Linked DNA regions of Quadrisphaera setariae. The protein of the gene in region 1 interacts with the protein of each later gene in a pairwise test. Links are inferred from orthologs where the notes say so. Each region holds a gene or a part of one and is shown on either strand. Other genes may lie near its edges.

Region 1 (5,461 bases):
CCTGCAGCTGCGGCTGCAGCCGCTCGTCCTGTCCGGCGTCATCTGGGTGGCCGTGCAGGCGCTGCTGTGCCTGTCCTCGCTGCCGCAGGCGAACGCCCCGCTGCTGGCGCTGGCCTCCTCCCTGGGCGCGGCGGCGGTGCTCGGGGCGCTGCTCGTGCTGCCGGGGCGCCGCCGCGGCGGCACGAGCAGCACCCCGCACGGCGCGGCCCTGGGCGCGCTCCCCGCCGCTGCGGCTGCGGTGCTCCTGCCGGTCGCGGTGCTGGTCAACGCCTACGCCATCGCCCCTGGCGCGCGCTTCACCGACCAGCCGTCGGCGCCGGGGCTGCTGAGCCCCGCGCTGGCGCTGCTCGCGGTGCGCGACCGGCGGGGGCTGGCGCACGCCAGCGGCGTCACGGTGGTCGCCGTGCTGCTCGGGCTGCGCCTCGGGGCCGGCGAGGGCCCCCTGTGGGCGCCCGAGACCGCGCTGGTCCTGGGGCCGGTGGTCGTGTGGTGGGTCTGGGGCCAGGTGGCGGCCCACCTCGTCAGGACCACCCGCATCGACCTGCTCCGCAGCGACAGCGCCTACGCGCTGGCCCGGGAGCGCCGCCGCCGCACCCGCCAGCGCGCCGAGGCCCACGAGCGGCGGCGGGCGCTGCTGGAGGTGGCGGCGGTGCCGCTGCTGGAGACCGTGGCGAACGCGGACGGCCCTCCCGACCTGGACGTGCAGGTCCAGCTGACCGCCGTGGAGAAGGACCTGCGCGCGGAGCTGCGCGGTCGGGAGCTCCTGGACCCCGAGGTGCGCCGGTGCGCGGCGACCGCGCGGTCGAGGGGGGTGCGGGTGGACGTGGTCGACCACGCCGCCCCGGCCGCCGACCTGGAGCTGCTCCCCCCGCTGCGCGCGCTGGTGGCGGCCGCGCTGCACAGCTGCACCGACGGTGAGATCACCGCCCGGCGCCCGCCGCACGGACCGGTGCTGACGGTCGTGCACGTCGGCTCGCCGGCGTCGATGCGGGCGGTGCACGCCGCGGTGGCCGCCCACGCCGAGCGGCTCACGGGCTCCGGCGCAGCCAGCGCGGACGTCTTCGCCGACGAGGACGCGGTGGTGCTGGAGGTGGAGCGCTGACCTGCCCTGGTCCGCGCTGACGAGCGCTCGTCAGCGCTGCTGGCGCGCCTCCAGGGCCGCCTGGTAGAGCTCGCGCTTGGAGGTGCCGGTGGCCTCGGCGACCTCCGCGGCGGCGTCCTTGAGGCGCTCGCCGGCGGCCACGCGGGCCAGCACCTCGGCCAGGGCGGTGGCGGGGTCGGTCGCCGCGGCGGGAGCACCGGCCACCACGAGCGTCACCTCGCCGATCTTGGCGAGCTCGCCGGCCCACGCGGCCAGCTCGGGCAGCGTGCCGCGCCGGACCTCCTCGTGGGTCTTGGTGAGCTCGCGGCAGACGGCCGCGCGCCGGTCGGCGCCGAGGGCCTCGGCCATCGCCTCCAGGGACGCCGCCAGCCGGTGCGGGGCCTCGAAGAACACCATCGTGCGCCGCTCGCGGGCCAGCTCGGCGAGCACCGAGGCCCGCTCGCCCCCCTTGCGCGGCAGGAACCCCTCGAAGCAGAACCGGTCCGTGGCCAGCCCCGAGACCGCCAGCGCCGCGAGCACCGCGGACGGGCCGGGCACGGTGGTCACCGGCACGCCCGCCGCGGCAGCGGCGACCACCACCCGGTAGCCCGGGTCGGAGACGGTCGGCATGCCCGCGTCGGTGACCACCAGCACCGTCGCGCCGGCGGCGGCCGCGGCCACGAGGTCCTCGCCGCGGGAGTCCTCGTTGTGCTCGTGGGAGCTCACCACCCGGCCGCGCGGCTCCACGCCGAGCGCGGCGCACAGCCGGCGCAGCCGGCGGGTGTCCTCGGCCGCGATGACGTCGGCGCTCGCCAGGGCCGCCACGAGGCGCGGCGGGGCGTCCTCCGCGTTGCCGATGGGGGTGCCCGCCAGGACGACGCGCCCGCGCACGGGCTCCGGAACGCTCACGCCCCCATCGTGGTGCCCCGAGCCGCTGGCACACTCCCCGGGTGACCCGAGGTCCAGCAGCACCAGGAGCGCCTGCCGCCCAGCCCGCCCCCTCGCCGCGGCTGGTCGAGCGCATGCGCCCCTTCACCACCACCGTCTTCGCCGAGATGAGCGCGCTGGCGCTGCGGACCGGCGCGGTGAACCTCGGGCAGGGCTTCCCCGACACCGACGGGCCCGCCTCGCTCCTGTCCGACGCAGCGGCCGCGCTGCGCAGCGGGCGCAACCAGTACCCGCCGGGCCCGGGGATCCCGGAGCTGCGCGAGGCCGTCGCCGAGCACCAGGCGAGGTTCTGGGGGCTGGACGTCTCCCCCGCGGACGTGCTCGTCACCACCGGCGCCACCGAGGCCATCGCCGCCGCCGTGCTGGCGCTCACCGGCCCCGGCGACGAGGTGGTGGTGCTCGAGCCGTACTACGACTCCTACGCCGCCACCATCGCCCTGTCCGGCGCCACCCGCCGCACGGTGCCGCTGCGGGCGCCCGACTTCGAGCTCACCGAGGAGGCGCTGCGCGCGGCCTTCACCGACCGCACGCGCCTGGTGCTGCTCAACTCACCGCACAACCCCACCGGGCGGGTGCTCTCGCGCGCCGAGCTCGAGCTGGTGGCGCGCCTGGCGGTGCAGCACGACGCCGTCGTCCTGTCCGACGAGGTGTACGAGCACCTGGTCCTCTCCGGGGCGCGGCACGTGCCGCTCGCGTCGCTGCCGGGGATGGCCGAGCGGACGCTGGTGGTGTCCTCGGCGGGCAAGACGTTCTCCGTGACCGGCTGGAAGGTCGGGTGGGTCCACGGGCCGGCTGAGCTGGTGGGGGCGGTGCGGGCGGTCAAGCAGTTCCTCACGTACGTCTCCGGCGCGCCGTTCCAGCCGGCGGTGGCGGCGGCGCTGCGGCTGCCCGAGGAGGTCTTCACCGGGTTCGCGGCGCAGCTGGAGGCCAAGCGCGACCTGCTCTCCGAGGGGCTGGCCGCGGCGGGCTTCGCCGTGAACCGCTGCGAGGGGACGTACTTCGTCACCGCCGACGTGCGCCCGCTGGGCCTGACCGACGCCTCGGCGCTGGCCTGGCGGATGCCGGAGGAGGTCGGCGTGGCGGCGATCCCCGTGCAGGTGTTCTGCGACGACCCGTCCGCTGCGCCGTCGCTGCTGCGGTTCGCGTTCTGCAAGCGCGACGACGTGCTCCACGCCGCGGTGGAGCGCCTCGCCGCCGCGGGCCCCCGCCTGGCCGCGCTCGGGTGAGGATGGGCCCGTGACCGTCACCGCCGAGCGGCCCGCGCAGCGGCCGCGCTCCTCCGCGCGCGCCCGCGTCGACGACGCGGCGCTGGCCGCGGAGGTCGAGCGGCTGGTCGGCCCGCCGCTGGACACCACGCCGCGCGAGCGCCTGTGGGGCTGGCTGGGCCCGCTGCTGGTCACCGCCGTCGCCGGGCTGCTGCGCTTCTGGGACCTGGCCCGTCCGCACGCGCTCGTGTTCGACGAGACCTACTACGTGCGCAACGCCTGGACGATGCTGGCCACCGGCATCGAGATGAGCTGGCCGGCGGACACCGACAAGAGCTTCGTGGCCGGCGATGTCAACGTGTACAGCTCCACGGGCGACTACGTGGTGCACCCGCCGGTGGGCAAGTGGATGATCGCCGTCGGCGAGCAGCTGTTCGGCGTGCAGAGCTCCTTCGGCTGGCGCTTCTCCGCAGCCCTGGTGGGCACCCTGTGCGTGCTCGTCGTCGCGCGCACCACGCGCCGGCTGCTCGGCTCGACGCTGCTGGGCACCACCGCCGGGCTGCTGCTCGCGGTGGACGGGCTGTCGCTGGTCATGAGCCGCACCGGCATCCTCGACATCTTCCTGACCTTCTGGGTGCTCGTGGCGTTCTCGCTGCTGCTCCTCGACAGGGACTGGATGCGGCGGCGCCTGGCCGTCGCCGCGGTGGCCGCCCGCGCGGGCGCCGCAGGACCGGTGGCCTGGCCGCGGCTGTGGTGGCGGCCGTGGCGCCTGGCAGCCGTGCTGGCTCTGGCGCTCTCGTGCGGCGTGAAGTGGTCGGGGCTGTACTTCACGGCGGCGTTCCTGCTGATGAGCGTGCTGTGGGACGTGGCCGCGCGGCGCCGCGCGGGCCAGCCGGGCTGGTGGACGGCCCTGCTTCGCGACGGCGTGCCCGCCGCCGTCATCGCGCTGCCGACCCTCGTCGTCGTCTACACGGCCACGTGGGCGGGCTGGTTCGCCTCCACCACCGGCCACCTGCGGAACTGGGCGGCCGAGAACCCCGGCCAGGGCGTGCAGTGGCTGCCGCCGGCCCTGCGGTCGCTGTGGAAGTACCACCAGGACATGTGGCAGTTCCACACCACGCTCGACTCCCCTCACGCGTACAAGTCCTCGCCGTGGGCGTGGATGGTGCAGGGCCGGCCGACGTCCTTCTACTACCAGGGCCAGGCCCAGGGCGTGACGGGCTGCGGCACCGACTCGTGCACCGAGGCCATCACGTCCCTGGGCAACCCGGTGGTGTGGTGGACCGGGTGCCTCGCGCTGCTCGTGGTGCTCTTCTGCTGGGCGCTCAAGCGCGACTGGCGCGCGGGCGCGGTGCTCGCGGGGGTCGCGGCGGGCTGGCTGCCGTGGTTCACCGTGGGCGACCGGACGATCTTCCAGTTCTACGCGGTGGTCTTCGCGCCGTTCGTGGTGATGGCGGTCGTGTACTGCTTCGGGCTGATGACCGGGCCACCTGCGCCGGCGGGTGCGGGGTCACCGCCGGGGGGCGTGCTGACCGGGCGCCGGCTGGCCGGTGTGGTGGTCAGCGGGTGCGTGGTGGTGCTGGCCGTGGTGGCGGCGTCGTACTTCTGGCCGGTGTGGACGGCCGAGCTGATCCCCTACGACGCCTGGCGGGCGCGGATGTGGTTCGCCTCCTGGATCTAGCGGCGGCGCAGCGGCGCACCGGGCGCGGCGGCGAGCAGGCCGCCGACGGCCGCGCACCAGCCGCCCAGCGCGAACAGGTCGCCGAGGTGGATGCCGTGGGTGCGCGACAGCACCATCACCACGGGCCCCTCGGTGACCACGCGCCCGGACACGATGAGCACGAAGAACCCCGTCAGGACGACGACGGCGACGGCCGTCGCCAGCCACACGAGCCGCGGTGAGGCGGTCGGGACGGACGACGACGCCGGGGCCGTCCGCACGTGGACGGGCGGCGCGGTGAAGGTGAAGGCGTCACGGGTCGGCACGAGCTGCGCGGCGGTGCGCGTGGCGCCGTCGGCGTCCGCGGAGGGCGTGACCGACAGCTCCGCCGAGGCCGTGGACAGGCTGACGGACGGTGCTCCCGAGCGGGTGCTGGGCCGGGCGGCGGGCGCGGGCCGGGCGGCGGTCGCGGTGGTGGCTCCTGCCAGGTCCTTCTCGTCGGTCACACCCAGGGCATCGGCGCGGCGGGCCCCCGCCTTCAGCCCCGCCGCCTGGCAAGACCCTGAG
Region 2 (6,545 bases), on another replicon or contig:
CGGCCTCGTCCACGGGGACGGTGATGACGGCGTCGTCGCCGAGGCCCAGCAGCCGGCACGCCGTGGTGGTGCTGAAGTGGCCCACCTCTGAGACCAGCACGCGCAGCCGGCCCAGCAGCTCGGGCAGCCGGGCGCGGGGGTGCTCGGTGCGCAGCCGCTCGCAGGCCTCGTCGCGGGCGAGCAGCAGCGCCTGCAGGTTGGACTGCGTGCCGCCGGAGGTGAAGACGCCGTCCGCGGTGGCGGGCAGGCCGAGCCGGTCGGCGGTCCAGCGGACCAGGCGGCGCTCCACGTGCGTGGCACCGCTGCTCTGGTCCCAGGTGTCGAGGCTGGAGTTCACCGCGGCGATGACGGTCTCCCCGAGCACGGCGGGGACCACCACGGGGCAGTTGAGGTGCGCGAGGTAGGTCGGGTGGTGGAACCAGACCGCGTCGCGCAGGTAGAGGCGCTCCAGCTCGTCCAGGGCAGGCCCGACCTCCCCGAGCGGGGTGTCGAGGTCCACGGCGTCGACGGCGCGCTGCAGGTCGGCGGGGTCGGCGCCGGTGGTCGGCCGCTGGGCGGCCGAGATGTGGCGGGCGACGCGCTCCGCTCCCTGGGCCACCGCGCAGCGGTACTCCTCGGCGCTCCCGGCGTCGAGGAGGTGCCTGCGCGCCGGAGCGGTTCCGCCGAGGGCGGGCGGTGGAGCCGCGAGGCTGCGCAGCGGCGTCTCGGAGGGACGGGGGCGGTGCGTGGTGTCCACGGGTCTCCAGGGAAGGTGGTTGCCGAGCACCGGAGTCACTCCAGTGCTACTTAGGACAGCCTCACCTAAATAGATCTTCCAGACCACGTCAACCCGAGGCCCGGTGGGCCCCGCACCCGTCCCGTCGGACGTGCAGAAGTCGCGTCCAGGTGCCCCGCAGACCGGGCCACAGGAGTTCTGCCTGCTGGGCGGGACGCTGGGGATCAGCCGAGCCCGTGACGCCGGACGTGCAGAAGTCAGCTGGACCGGGTCCAGGACGGCGTGTCGCGGGGTTCTGCGCGTCGGGCGTCACGCCCCGATGGACCCACCAGCAGGTCCGTGGCGGCGCGCCGGACGGGTCTCGGGTGAGGCCCTCGTCGTCGTCCCCGGCGCCTACAGTGGGGCGTCTTCCCCGCGCCTGCTCCGCCTGCTCCACGGAGGTCCTCGCCCCATGCCCGCTGGTGACTCGTTCGTCCACCTGCACAACCACACCGAGTACTCGATGCTCGACGGGGCCGCGAGGATCGACGAGCTGTTCGCCACGGCCGCCGAGATGGGCATGCCGGCGCTGGCGACCACCGACCACGGCTACATCTTCGGCGCGTACGAGTTCTGGAAGGCCGGGCGCAAGCACGGGGTCAACCCCGTCATCGGCCTCGAGGCCTACCTCACCCCGGGCACCGCCCGCGGCGACAAGACCCGCGTGAAGTGGGGAGACCCGAGCGCCGGCCGCGACGACGTCTCCGGCTCCGGCGCCTACACCCACATGACGATGTGGGCGCAGGACACCGCGGGCATGCACAACCTCTTCCGCATGGCGAGCCTCGCCAGCCTCGAGGGGCACTACTTCAAGCCCCGCATGGACCGGGAGCTGCTCAACACCTACGGCGGGGGCATCATCGCGACCACGGGCTGCCCGTCCGGTGAGGTGCAGACCCGCCTGCGGCTGGGCCAGTACGACCAGGCGGTCGCAGCAGCCGCGGAGTTCCGCGACATCTTCGGCGCGGAGAACTTCTACTGCGAGATCATGGACCACGGGCTCGAGATCGAGACCCGCATCCAGAAGGACCTGATCCGCCTCGCCAAGGACCTCGGCATCCCGCTGGTCGCCACCAACGACCTGCACTACACGCGCCCGGAGCACTCCGAGGGCCACGCGGCGCTGCTGTGCGTGCAGTCGGGCTCCACGCTGGCGGACCCGAACCGCTTCAAGTTCGACGCCGACGAGTTCTACCTCAAGACCCCCGCGGAGATGCGCCACCTGTGGCGCGAGCTGCCCGAGGCCTGCGACAACACCCTCGCCATCGCCGAGCGCTGCTCGGTGGAGTTCTCCGAGGGCATCGGCACGTACATGCCGCGCTTCCCCGTGCCGGAGGGGGAGAGCGAGGACTCCTGGTTCGTCAAGGAGGTCGAGCGCGGCCTGCTCATGCGGTTCAAGGGCGAGGTGCCTGACGAGAGCCGCCGCGTCGCCGAGTACGAGATCGGCGTCATCACCAAGATGGGCTTCTCGGGGTACTTCCTCGTCGTCGCCGACTTCATCCGCTGGGCCAAGCGCAACGGCATCCGCGTGGGCCCCGGCCGCGGTTCCGGTGCGGGCTCGATCGCCGCGTACGCCCTGGAGATCACCGACCTCGACCCGCAGCGCCACGGCCTGATCTTCGAGCGGTTCCTCAACCCCGACCGCGTCTCCATGCCCGACTTCGACATCGACTTCGACGAGCGCCGACGCGGCGAGGTCATCAGGTACGTGACGGAGAAGTACGGCGAGAGCCGGGTCGCGCAGATCGTCACCTACGGCACCATCAAGGCCAAGCAGGCCGTCAAGGACGCCTCGCGCGTGCTCGGCTACCCGTTCGCCATGGGCGACCGGATCACCAAGGCGATGCCCGCCGCGGTGATGGGCAAGGACGTTCCGCTCACCCAGATCTTCGAGCCCACCCACAACCGCTACGCGGAGGGCAAGGAGTTCCGCGAGCTGTACGAGGCCGAGGCCGACGTGCAGAAGGTCGTCGAGACGGCCAAGCAGCTCGAGGGCCTGAAGCGGCAGTGGGGCGTGCACGCCGCCGGCGTCATCATGTCGAGCGAGCCGCTGATCGACCTCATCCCGATCATGCGCCGCGAGCAGGACGGCCAGGTCATCACCCAGTTCGACTACCCGAGCTGCGAGTCCCTCGGTCTGATCAAGATGGACTTCCTCGGCCTGCGCAACCTCACGATCATGGACGACGCCGTCCGCCTCGTGGAGCGCAACCGCGGCGAGAAGGTGGTGCTCGAGGAGCTCGAGCTCGACGACCCCGAGACGTACGCGCTGCTGCAGCGCGGAGACACCCTCGGCGTCTTCCAGTTCGACGGCGGGCCCATGCGCTCGCTGCTGCGCCTCATGCGCCCCGACAACTTCGAGGACATCTCCGCCGTCGGCGCCCTCTACCGCCCCGGCCCGATGGGCGCCGGGAGCCACACCAACTACGCGCTGCGCAAGAACGGCCAGCAGGAGATCACGCCCCTGCACCCCGAGCTGGCCGAGCCGCTCGCGGAGGTGCTGGGCACCACCTACGGCCTGATCGTCTACCAGGAGCAGGTGATGTCCATCGCGCAGACCGTGGCGGGCTTCAGCCTCGGTCAGGCGGACCTGCTGCGGCGGGCGATGGGCAAGAAGAAGAAGTCCGAGCTGGACAAGCAGTACGAGAAGTTCTCCGGCGGCATGCACGAGCGCGGCTTCTCCGAGGCCGCGGTCAAGGCCCTGTGGGACGTGCTGCTCCCGTTCTCCGACTACGCCTTCAACAAGGCGCACTCCGCGGCGTACGGCGTCGTCTCCTACTGGACCGCCTACCTCAAGGCGCACTACCCGGCCGAGTACATGGCCGCGGTGCTGACGTCCGTGCGCGACGACAAGGACAAGTCCGCGCTCTACCTCAACGAGTGCCGCCGCATGGGCGTCACCGTGCTCCCGCCGGACGTCAACGAGTCGATCGCCACGTACGCCGCGGTCGGCCCCGACATCCGCTTCGGCCTGGCGGCCATCCGCAACGTCGGCGAGAACGTCGTCGACGCGATCGAGAAGGCCCGCGAGGAGAAGGGCGCCTTCACGAGCTTCGGCGACTTCCTCGCCAAGGTCCCCGCTGTGGTGTGCAACAAGCGCACGGTGGAGTCGCTCATCAAGGCGGGCGCCTTCGACTCCCTGGGCGCCAACCGGCGGGCGCTGCTCGCCGTGCACGAGGACGCCGTCGACTCGGTGGTCGGCCTCAAGCGCCAGGAGGAGAAGGGCCAGTACGACCTCTTCGGCGGCCTCATGGGCGACGACGACGAGGACGGCGTCGGCCAGGGGTCGGCGCTGTCGGTGGCCGTCCCCGACCTGCCCGAGTGGGACAAGAAGGAGCTGCTGGCCCGCGAGCGCGAGATGCTCGGCCTGTACGTCTCCGACCACCCGCTCTTCGGGCTCGAGCACGTGCTGAGCTCCGCCGCGGACTGCTCCGTGGCCACGCTCCTCACCGACGAGTCCCGCCAGGACGGCTCGATGGTCACCATCGCCGGGCTCATCACGGGCCTGCAGCGCAAGATGACCAAGCAGGGCAAGCAGTGGGCCATCGCCACCGTCGAGGACCTCGGCGGCGCGGTGGAGGTGCTGTTCTTCCCCAGCAGCTACGAGCAGTTCGCGCACCTGCTCGCGCCGGACGCCGTCGTCGTCGTCCGCGGCCGGCTGTCGCGGCGCGACGACGTGCCCTCGCTGCACGCGCAGGACCTGTCGGTGCCCGACACCTCGGTGGCCGCCGACGGGCCCGTGGTCATCACGCTGCCCGAGCAGCGGTGCACCGAGCCCGTGGCCGACCGCCTGCGCGGGGTGCTGCAGGACCACCGCGGGCAGACGCTCGTGCACCTGAAGCTGCTCACCACCGACAAGCAGGTGCTGGTCTGCCTCGACGACGCGCTGCGGGTGACCCCCTCGCCGTCGCTGTTCGGGGACCTCAAGGCGCTGCTGGGTCCCAGCTGCCTGGTGTGAAGACCCGGCTGAGGTCTCCGCTGCCCGGCTGGGCTGGTGCGCTCGCGCCGGTGCTGGGCCCGGCGCTGCTGGGGCTGGTGGTCGGGGTGGTGTGGTGGCTCGTCGCACCGACGGGGCCGGTGGTGCTGCTGCAGGGCGGGTCCGTGCTCGGCGCCGCCGACCCCGAGCTCACCGCTTCCCAGGACGGCTGGCTCGTGGGGCTCGGCGCGGCGGCAGGGCTCCTCTGCGGTGTCGTCGCCGCGGTGCGCCCCGGGGACGCGCCCTCCCGCCGCAGCCTGGCCGTCGTCGCCGGCTGCCTGTTCGGCGCTGTCTTCGCCGCGCAGCTGGGGGCGTGGCTGGGCCCGCCGTCCGTGGCGGCGCAGCTGGCTGCCGGCGCTGACCCCGCCCGCGGGCTGGTCAGCCCGCTGCGCAGCCACAGCGCCGGGGTGCTGCTCGTCTGGCCGGCGGTGGCCGCCCTGGTGATGACGATGGGCCACCTGGCCGCCGCGTGGAGCGGCAGCAGGGTGGAGGGAGCCCATGATCACGAAGAGGAGCTCGACCCCCGTCCGTGATCATGGGGAGTCGGCCACCCGGGGGGTGGTCAGCGGCGGCGGAGCTGGACCAGCACCTCGGCGTGGGCGGTCTGCGGGAACATCGCGAACAGGCGCCCCCGCACCGGCTCCCACCCGGGCAGCGCCTCCAGGTCCGTCGCCAGCGAGGCCGGGTTGCAGCTGGAGTAGAGCAGGTGGCGGGTGCGCGGGGGAGCGGCGTCGAGCCACGCGCACAGCTGCGCGCCCAGCCCCCGCCTCGGAGGGTTGACGACGACGACGTCGGGCGCGGCGTGCCCCGGCTGCTCGCGCGCCCACGAGGTGGCGTCGGCGTGGATGAAGCCCGTCCCGCTGAGCCCCGCGGCGCCCGCGGCGTCCCGGGCGGCGGCGACCGCCTGCTCGCTCGTCTCCACCCCGACCACGTCCCGCCCGGGAGCAGCCACGTGCAGGGCGAAGCCGCCCGCGCCGCAGTAGAGGTCCCACACCCGCAGCCGGGTCGGCCCGTGGCCCGGCGCAGCGGCGGCCGCGCCGAGGCGCTCGTCGTCGTCGAGATCGGTCACCCAGGACGCGACCTGGGCGTAGAGCTGCCCGGCGACGTCGGTGTTGGTCTGCAGGAAGCCCTGCGGACGGGCGAGCAGCGTCACCGCGCCCTGGCGGACGGGCAGGCGCTCGGCGGGGGTGAGGGGCACCTCGACGTCGCCCTCGAGCAGGGCGGCGTGCTGGGGCAGCAGGTTCGCGGAGACCACGCGGGCGGAGGGGAGCTGCTCGAGGAGCCACGGGAGGTGCTTGCGGATCCGCGGCAGCGACTCGGTGGAGCGCAGCACGAAGCGGACCATGAGCTCGCCGGCGTCGTTGGTGGTGACGTGGACGTGCTTCAGCTCGCCACGGCGGGCGGCCACGTCGTAGGGGACCAGCGCGGCGCGGGTGACGAAGGCGCGCAGCGGCTCCAGGGCGTCGGTGGTGGAAGCCGGGTACAGGCCGCAGCGGACCAGGTCGACGCCGCGGCCGGCCTCGTCGAGGATCCCCAGCGTGGGGGTGTCGGTGGTGCCGGCGACCACCATCTTGGCGCGGTTGCGGAAGCGGCTCGCCGGACCGGTGGCCGGGGCGAGCCAGGTCGGGACGGTGGGCAGCAGCGTCTCGACGCGCGCCTGCGCGTCGGCCACCTGGACGTCCTCCGGGACGCCCATGAGGGTGCACGAGCGGCAGACCCCGGCGTCGTAGTAGTCGCACTGCACGGTGGTGAGGGTGCTCAGGGGGCGGTGACGGGCGCCACGGCGGCGCCCGTCAGGGAGACGAGGTCGGCGGG
Region 3 (5,473 bases), on another replicon or contig:
CGCGTCTGGAGGCCGCCGCGGAGGCCGGTGACGACGTCGGCGAGGTGGCCGGCACCGGTGGCGACCTCGAGCCGGCCACGCTGCTGGCGGGCTACCGCACGGGGCTCTTCCCGATGGGTCTGGGCGGGGGAGGGGCCGGCCCCCTCGGCTGGTGGACGCCCGACCCCCGCGGGGTGCTGCCGCTGGACGGGCTGCGGGTCTCCCGGTCGCTGCGGCGGTCGGCGGCGCGCCTGCCCACGACCGTGGACCTCGCCTTCGGCGACGTCGTCGACGGCTGCGCCGACCCGGACCGTCCCCACCGCTGGATCACCCCGGAGGTGGCGAGCGCCTACGGGCGGCTCCACCGCCTCGGCTGGGCGCACTCGGTGGAGGTCTGGGACGGGGAACCGGGGGAGCGGCTGGTCGGCGGGTTGTACGGCGTGGCCGTCGGAGGGCTCTTCGCCGGTGAGTCGATGTTCTCCCGGGTCAGCGACGCCTCCAAGGTCGCGCTGGTCCGGCTGGTCCGGGTGCTCTCGCGCGACGGCGACCCGCGCCGCCTCCTCGACGTGCAGTGGCGCACCGACCACCTGGCGTCGCTGGGAGTGGTGGAGGTCAGCCGACGGGAGTACGGAGCGCGCCTGCGCGCTGCGCTGGAGGCCCCACCTCCGGTGTGGTGAGCCCCTCGTGACCGGTTGGTGACCCTGCGTCTGATCGTCTGCCGAGTGGGGCAGGTCACAGGTGCGTCGCGGCGCCGCCCCAGTCGGGGCTGCCAGGGTGCCCGCGCGGTACTGTGCCGTCGATCCGGGTCCTCGCCGCGGCGCCCTCGCGGCGGGTGGCACCAGGGCCTCCAGACGAGCAGGAGCGCACGTGTCGCAGCAGCACCGCACGCGGACATCGAGGAGCAGGTCGGGAACGGCCAGGGCGGCCGTCGCCTGGGCCGTCGTGGCCGCATCGGCCACCTTCGTGACCACCGGCTGCACCGCCGCCGTCAACGAGGACGTCAAGCGCGGATGGCTCCCGCCGGACTCGGCCGGCGCCACCACCACCACAGACCTCTCCCAGAACCTCTGGGTCGGCTCCTGGATCGCCGCCCTCGTGGTGGGCGTGATCACGTGGGGCCTGATCCTCTACGCCATCGTGAAGTTCCGGCGGCGCAAGGGCGAGGCGGGCCTCCCGCCCCAGCTGCGCTACAACGTGCCGGTCGAGATGCTCTTCACGATCATGCCGCTGTTCATGGTCGGCGTGCTCTTCTACTTCACCGCCCGTGACCAGCACATCCTCGAGAACCGCTACCAGGAGCCCGCGGTCAACATCGAGGTGGTCGGCAAGCGCTGGGCGTGGGACTTCAACTACACGGACGCCGGGGTCTTCGACTCGGGCATCCAGGCGCAGGAGACCCCTGACGGGCTCGACTTCGACGCCCCGGGGACCATCCCCACGCTCTACCTGCCGGTGGACCAGAAGGTCGAGCTCACCCTCACCGCGCGGGACGTCATCCACGACTTCTACGTGCCGGCCTTCTCCTACAAGAAGGACGTCATCCCCGGCCGCACCAACTACATGAGCATCACCCCCACCAAGGAGGGGACGTTCATCGGCCGCTGCGCCGAGCTCTGCGGCGAGGGCCACAGCCGGATGATCTTCAAGGTGAGGGTCGTCTCGCAGGCCGACTACGAGGCGCACCTGGCGCAGCTGCGGAGTGCCGGCAACGTGGGCCGGCTCGGCCCGGACATCGGCCCGGCGCACAGCCTGGGCGAGGACAGCAACGTCCCCGGCGGGGGCCAGCAGGTCGAGGACCAGCAGGGCGAGAACGCCGGCGGTCAGAACGCTGAGGGGAGCAACGGATGACCACCTACTACGAAGCCGGCGGTGTCGCCGCCGGCTCGCGCTCACGCGCCGTCAGCGACCGCGAGTCCATGGGCCGCATCGTCGTCAAGTGGGTCACGAGCACCGACCACAAGGTCATCGGTGCGATGTACATGATCTCCAGCTTCATCTTCTTCCTCATGGGCGGCGTCATGGCGCTGCTCATCCGGGCGGAGCTGTTCGAGCCCGGCCTCCAGGTCGTCCAGACCGCGGAGCAGTACAACCAGCTGTTCACCATGCACGGCACGGTGATGCTGCTGCTCTTCGCGACGCCGCTGTTCGCCGGCTTCGCGAACGCGATCATGCCGCTGCAGATCGGTTCGCCAGACGTGGCGTTCCCGCGCCTGAACATGCTGTCGTTCTGGCTGTTCCTCTTCGGCTCGCTCATCGTCATGGCCGGCTTCCTCGCGCCGTCAGGTGCGGCGAGCTTCGGCTGGTTCGCGTACAGCCCGCTCTCGGACGACTCCTTCACCCCGGGCATCGGCGGTGACCTGTGGGTGCTCGGCCTGGCGATGAGCGGCTTCGGCACCATCCTCGGCGCCGTCAACTTCATCACCACGATCATCTGCATGCGCGCCCCCGGCATGACCATGTGGCGCATGTCGCTGTTCACCTGGACGGTGCTCATCACGAGCGTCCTGGTGATCATGGCCTTCCCGGCCCTCGCCGCCGCGCTGTTCGCGCTGGCCGCGGACCGCATCTTCCAGGCGCAGGTGTTCAACCCCGAGAACGGCGGCGCCATCCTGTGGCAGCACCTGTTCTGGTTCTTCGGCCACCCCGAGGTCTACATCATCGCGCTGCCGTTCTTCGGCATCATCAGCGAGGTCCTGCCGGTCTTCAGCCGCAAGCCGCTCTTCGGCTACAAGTCACTGGTCTACGCGACGATCGCCATCGCCGGTCTGTCGGTCGCGGTGTGGGCGCACCACATGTACGTGACGGGCGCCGTGCTGCTGCCGTTCTTCGCCTTCACCACGATGCTCATCGCGGTGCCCACGGGCGTGAAGTTCGTGAACTGGATCGGCACCATGTGGGGCGGCTCGATCACCTTCGAGACGCCGATGCTGTGGTCGATCGGCTTCCTCATCACGTTCCTCTTCGGTGGTCTGACCGGCATCATCCTGTCCAGCCCGCCGCTGGACTTCATCGTCTCGGACAGCTACTTCGTGGTGGCCCACTTCCACTACGTGGTGTTCGGCACCGTGGTCTTCGCGATGTTCGCGGGCTTCTACTTCTGGTGGCCGAAGTGGACCGGCCGCATGCTCGACGAGAAGCTCGGCAAGTGGCACTTCTGGCTGCTGTTCGTGGGCTTCCACGGCACGTTCCTGATCCAGCACTGGCTGGGCGTGCGCGGCTTCCCGCGCCGCTACGCGGACTACTCGCCGACCGACCAGTTCACGTGGATGAACCAGTTCTCGACGATCGCCTCGTTCATCCTGGCGGCCTCGTTCATCCCGTTCATGTGGGCGGTCTACAAGGCGGTCCGCTCGCCCAAGGTCGAGGTCGACGACCCGTGGGGCTTCGGCCGCTCGCTGGAGTGGGCGACCGCCTGCCCCGTGCCGCGCCACAACTTCACGTCGCTGCCGCGCATCCGCAGCGAGTCGCCGGCGTTCGACCTGCACCACCCCGAGGTGGCTGCGGCGGACCGCGCGACGCCGGACCAGAACCTGCTCGACAAGCTGGTCGGGGAGCCCGACCTCCGCGGGAAGTGAGACGAGCGTGAAGACCGAGTTCTGGACCTTCGGGGGCGGGGCGTTCTTCTTCCTCCCGCTGGCCGTCGTGTACGGCGTGCTCTCCAGCTGGGAGCCGGTCGGCACGGTGTGCCTCTTCCTCACGGGCGGCCTCGCGAGCCTCATGGGCGCCTACCTGTGGCTGACGGCCCGGCGCATCGACCCGCGCCCCGAGGACGACGCTTTCGGCGAGATCGCCGACGGCGCTGGCGAGCAGGGCGTGTTCCCCCCGCACTCGTGGTGGCCCCTGGCGATCGGCCTCTGCATCGCGCTGGTCGTCTGCGGCCTCGCGGTCGGCTGGTGGATGTCGTTGCTCGGAGGCATCCTCGCGCTGGTCAGCCTGGTCGGCTGGCTGTTCGAGTTCTACCGCGGGGCGCACGCCCACTGACGGCGGTCACGGCCTGACGACGAGGGGCCCCGGAGCACACGCTCCGGGGCCCCTCGTCGTTCCTCGCCCCGCGGGCTTCGCCGCGGAAGACCGGTGAGCGGCTGAGGCCGTCACGCGCCATGGCGCACTTTCCGCGGCACGTGCGCTCGGTGGGTTCCGAGAGGCGCACCCTCCGTGGCGAGTGCGGCAAGGCGGAGGTGAGCAGGCCGTGGGACGGCAGCCGAGCGACCTCCTCAGACCGAGAGCGGGCTCGCGGGCGCATCTGACGCCCCCGTCAGCTGCGGCTGCCGCGCACTCACGCACTCTCCGCCGCACGTGCGCTTCCGGGATGCCTGCGGCGCGCTTTCCGCGGCACGTGCGGTAGATCCTGGGGGCGGGGGAGACCAGGGACGAGAGCGGTGAGGGAAGGAGCAGGCAAGGGCGGTTGCGCACCGGCAGGACTCTGGAGCCGACCGTCTGAGAACGCTGGAGGGGACCCTCAACGCAGTGAGGGGCGGGTCCCGGAATTCCGGGACCCGCCCCTCACGGGAGGGCGTCAGTGACGCTCGTGGACCTCAGTGGCCGTGGCTCGTCTCCGAGCCTCGTCCGACGGCGCCGACGGCGTGAGCGTCGGTGTCGCCCTCGATCGCCTGGCCGTGACCCTCGTCGTGGCCGTGGGCGGCCTCGAGCTCGGCGGGGGTGACGGCGGCGATGTGGTCCTCGAAGAAGAACGCCGACATCCGGGCGCGGAGCTTCTCGAGGCCGGACGCCTTGCCCTGGGGGAGCGGCACCAGGAGGTCGTCCTCGTGCTGGACCAGGTTCCACCGCTCGTAGACGTCGAGGGGCTCGTGCACCTCGAAGTACTCGCCGTCGGCGGTGCGGACGATGCGACCGGTCTCGCGGCCGTGGAGCGCGAGCTCACGGTCGCGGCGCTGCAGGCCCAGGCAGATGCGCTTGGTCACCCAGAAGGCGATCGGCGGCCCCACGAAGAACAGCGCACGGAGCACGTACGTCATGTCGTTGATGGAGATGTGGAAGTGCGTGGCGACGAGGTCGTTGGTGGCCGCCAGGGCCATCACGACGTAGAAGACCAGCGCCGCCACACCGAGGCCCGTGCGCGTGGGCTTGTTGCGGGGGCGGTCGAGCAGGTGGTGCTCGCGGGTGTCACCGCTCAGCCACTGCTCGACCCACGGGTAGGCGATCAGAGCGAGGATCATCAGACCCGGCACCACGGCGCCCGGGAGGAGGATGTTCAGCGACCAGACGTACCCGAACGTGGAGAACTCCGTCGGGATGGGTCCCAGCCACCCCGGCATGAGACGCAGAGCGCCGTCCACGAAGAGGATGTACCAGTCGGGCTGCGTGCCGGCGCTGATGGGTGACGGGTCGTAGGGCCCGTAGTTCCAGATCGGGTTGATCGTCACCGTCGCCGCCATGAGGACCACGACGCCGAACACGATGAAGAAGAACCCGCCGGCCTTCGCCGCGTACACCGGCAGCACGGGGTAGCCGACGACGTTGGTGTTGGTGCGCC

Evidence for each region.
Region 2: the proteins of FMM08_RS09155 (region 1) and dnaE interact in binary tests that used the Escherichia coli proteins (3 or more experiments, as listed by UniProt). The link is inferred for Quadrisphaera setariae from one-to-one orthologs.
Region 3: the proteins of FMM08_RS09155 (region 1) and ctaD interact in binary tests that used the Escherichia coli proteins (3 or more experiments, as listed by UniProt). The link is inferred for Quadrisphaera setariae from one-to-one orthologs.

Annotation. Positions count from the first base shown.
Region 1 is NZ_VKAC01000005.1:30,734-36,194, reverse strand. What follows is about bases 1,157-4,143. They hold FMM08_RS09155 (pyridoxal phosphate-dependent aminotransferase), read left to right. Parts: upstream 1,157-2,031; coding sequence 2,032-3,255; downstream 3,256-4,143. Other genes in these bases: FMM08_RS09150 (dolichyl-phosphate-mannose--protein mannosyltransferase), read left to right, coding at 3,266-4,143; rsmI (16S rRNA (cytidine(1402)-2'-O)-methyltransferase), read right to left, coding at 1,157-1,990. Also shown: FMM08_RS09165 (hypothetical protein), read left to right, coding at 1-1,102; more of rsmI, read right to left, coding at 1,133-1,156; more of FMM08_RS09150, read left to right, coding at 4,144-4,915; FMM08_RS22965 (hypothetical protein), read right to left, coding at 4,912-5,400. UniProt on the Escherichia coli protein: Shows aminotransferase activity with methionine and histidine as substrates, and to a lesser extent also with phenylalanine.
Region 2 is NZ_VKAC01000007.1:74,372-80,916, reverse strand. The notes cover bases 842-4,912. They hold dnaE (DNA polymerase III subunit alpha), read left to right. Parts: upstream 842-1,166; coding sequence 1,167-4,712; downstream 4,713-4,912. Other genes in these bases: FMM08_RS12705 (hypothetical protein), read left to right, coding at 4,709-4,912. In the rest of the region: FMM08_RS12715 (pyridoxal phosphate-dependent decarboxylase family protein), read right to left, coding at 1-697; more of FMM08_RS12705, read left to right, coding at 4,913-5,263; FMM08_RS12700 (methyltransferase domain-containing protein), read right to left, coding at 5,293-6,474; ybaK (Cys-tRNA(Pro) deacylase), read right to left, coding at 6,489-6,545. UniProt on the Escherichia coli protein: DNA polymerase III is a complex, multichain enzyme responsible for most of the replicative synthesis in bacteria. This DNA polymerase also exhibits 3' to 5' exonuclease activity. The alpha chain is the DNA polymerase catalytic subunit.
Region 3 is NZ_VKAC01000012.1:158,479-163,951, reverse strand. What follows is about bases 1,190-4,188. They hold ctaD (aa3-type cytochrome oxidase subunit I), read left to right. Parts: upstream 1,190-1,823; coding sequence 1,824-3,554; downstream 3,555-4,188. Other genes in these bases: FMM08_RS18670 (cytochrome c oxidase subunit 4), read left to right, coding at 3,562-3,960; ctaC (aa3-type cytochrome oxidase subunit II), read left to right, coding at 1,190-1,827. Also shown: aat (leucyl/phenylalanyl-tRNA--protein transferase), read left to right, coding at 1-656; more of ctaC, read left to right, coding at 922-1,189; qcrB (cytochrome bc1 complex cytochrome b subunit), read right to left, coding at 4,515-5,473. UniProt on the Escherichia coli protein: Cytochrome bo(3) ubiquinol oxidase is the terminal enzyme in the aerobic respiratory chain of E.coli that predominates when cells are grown at high aeration.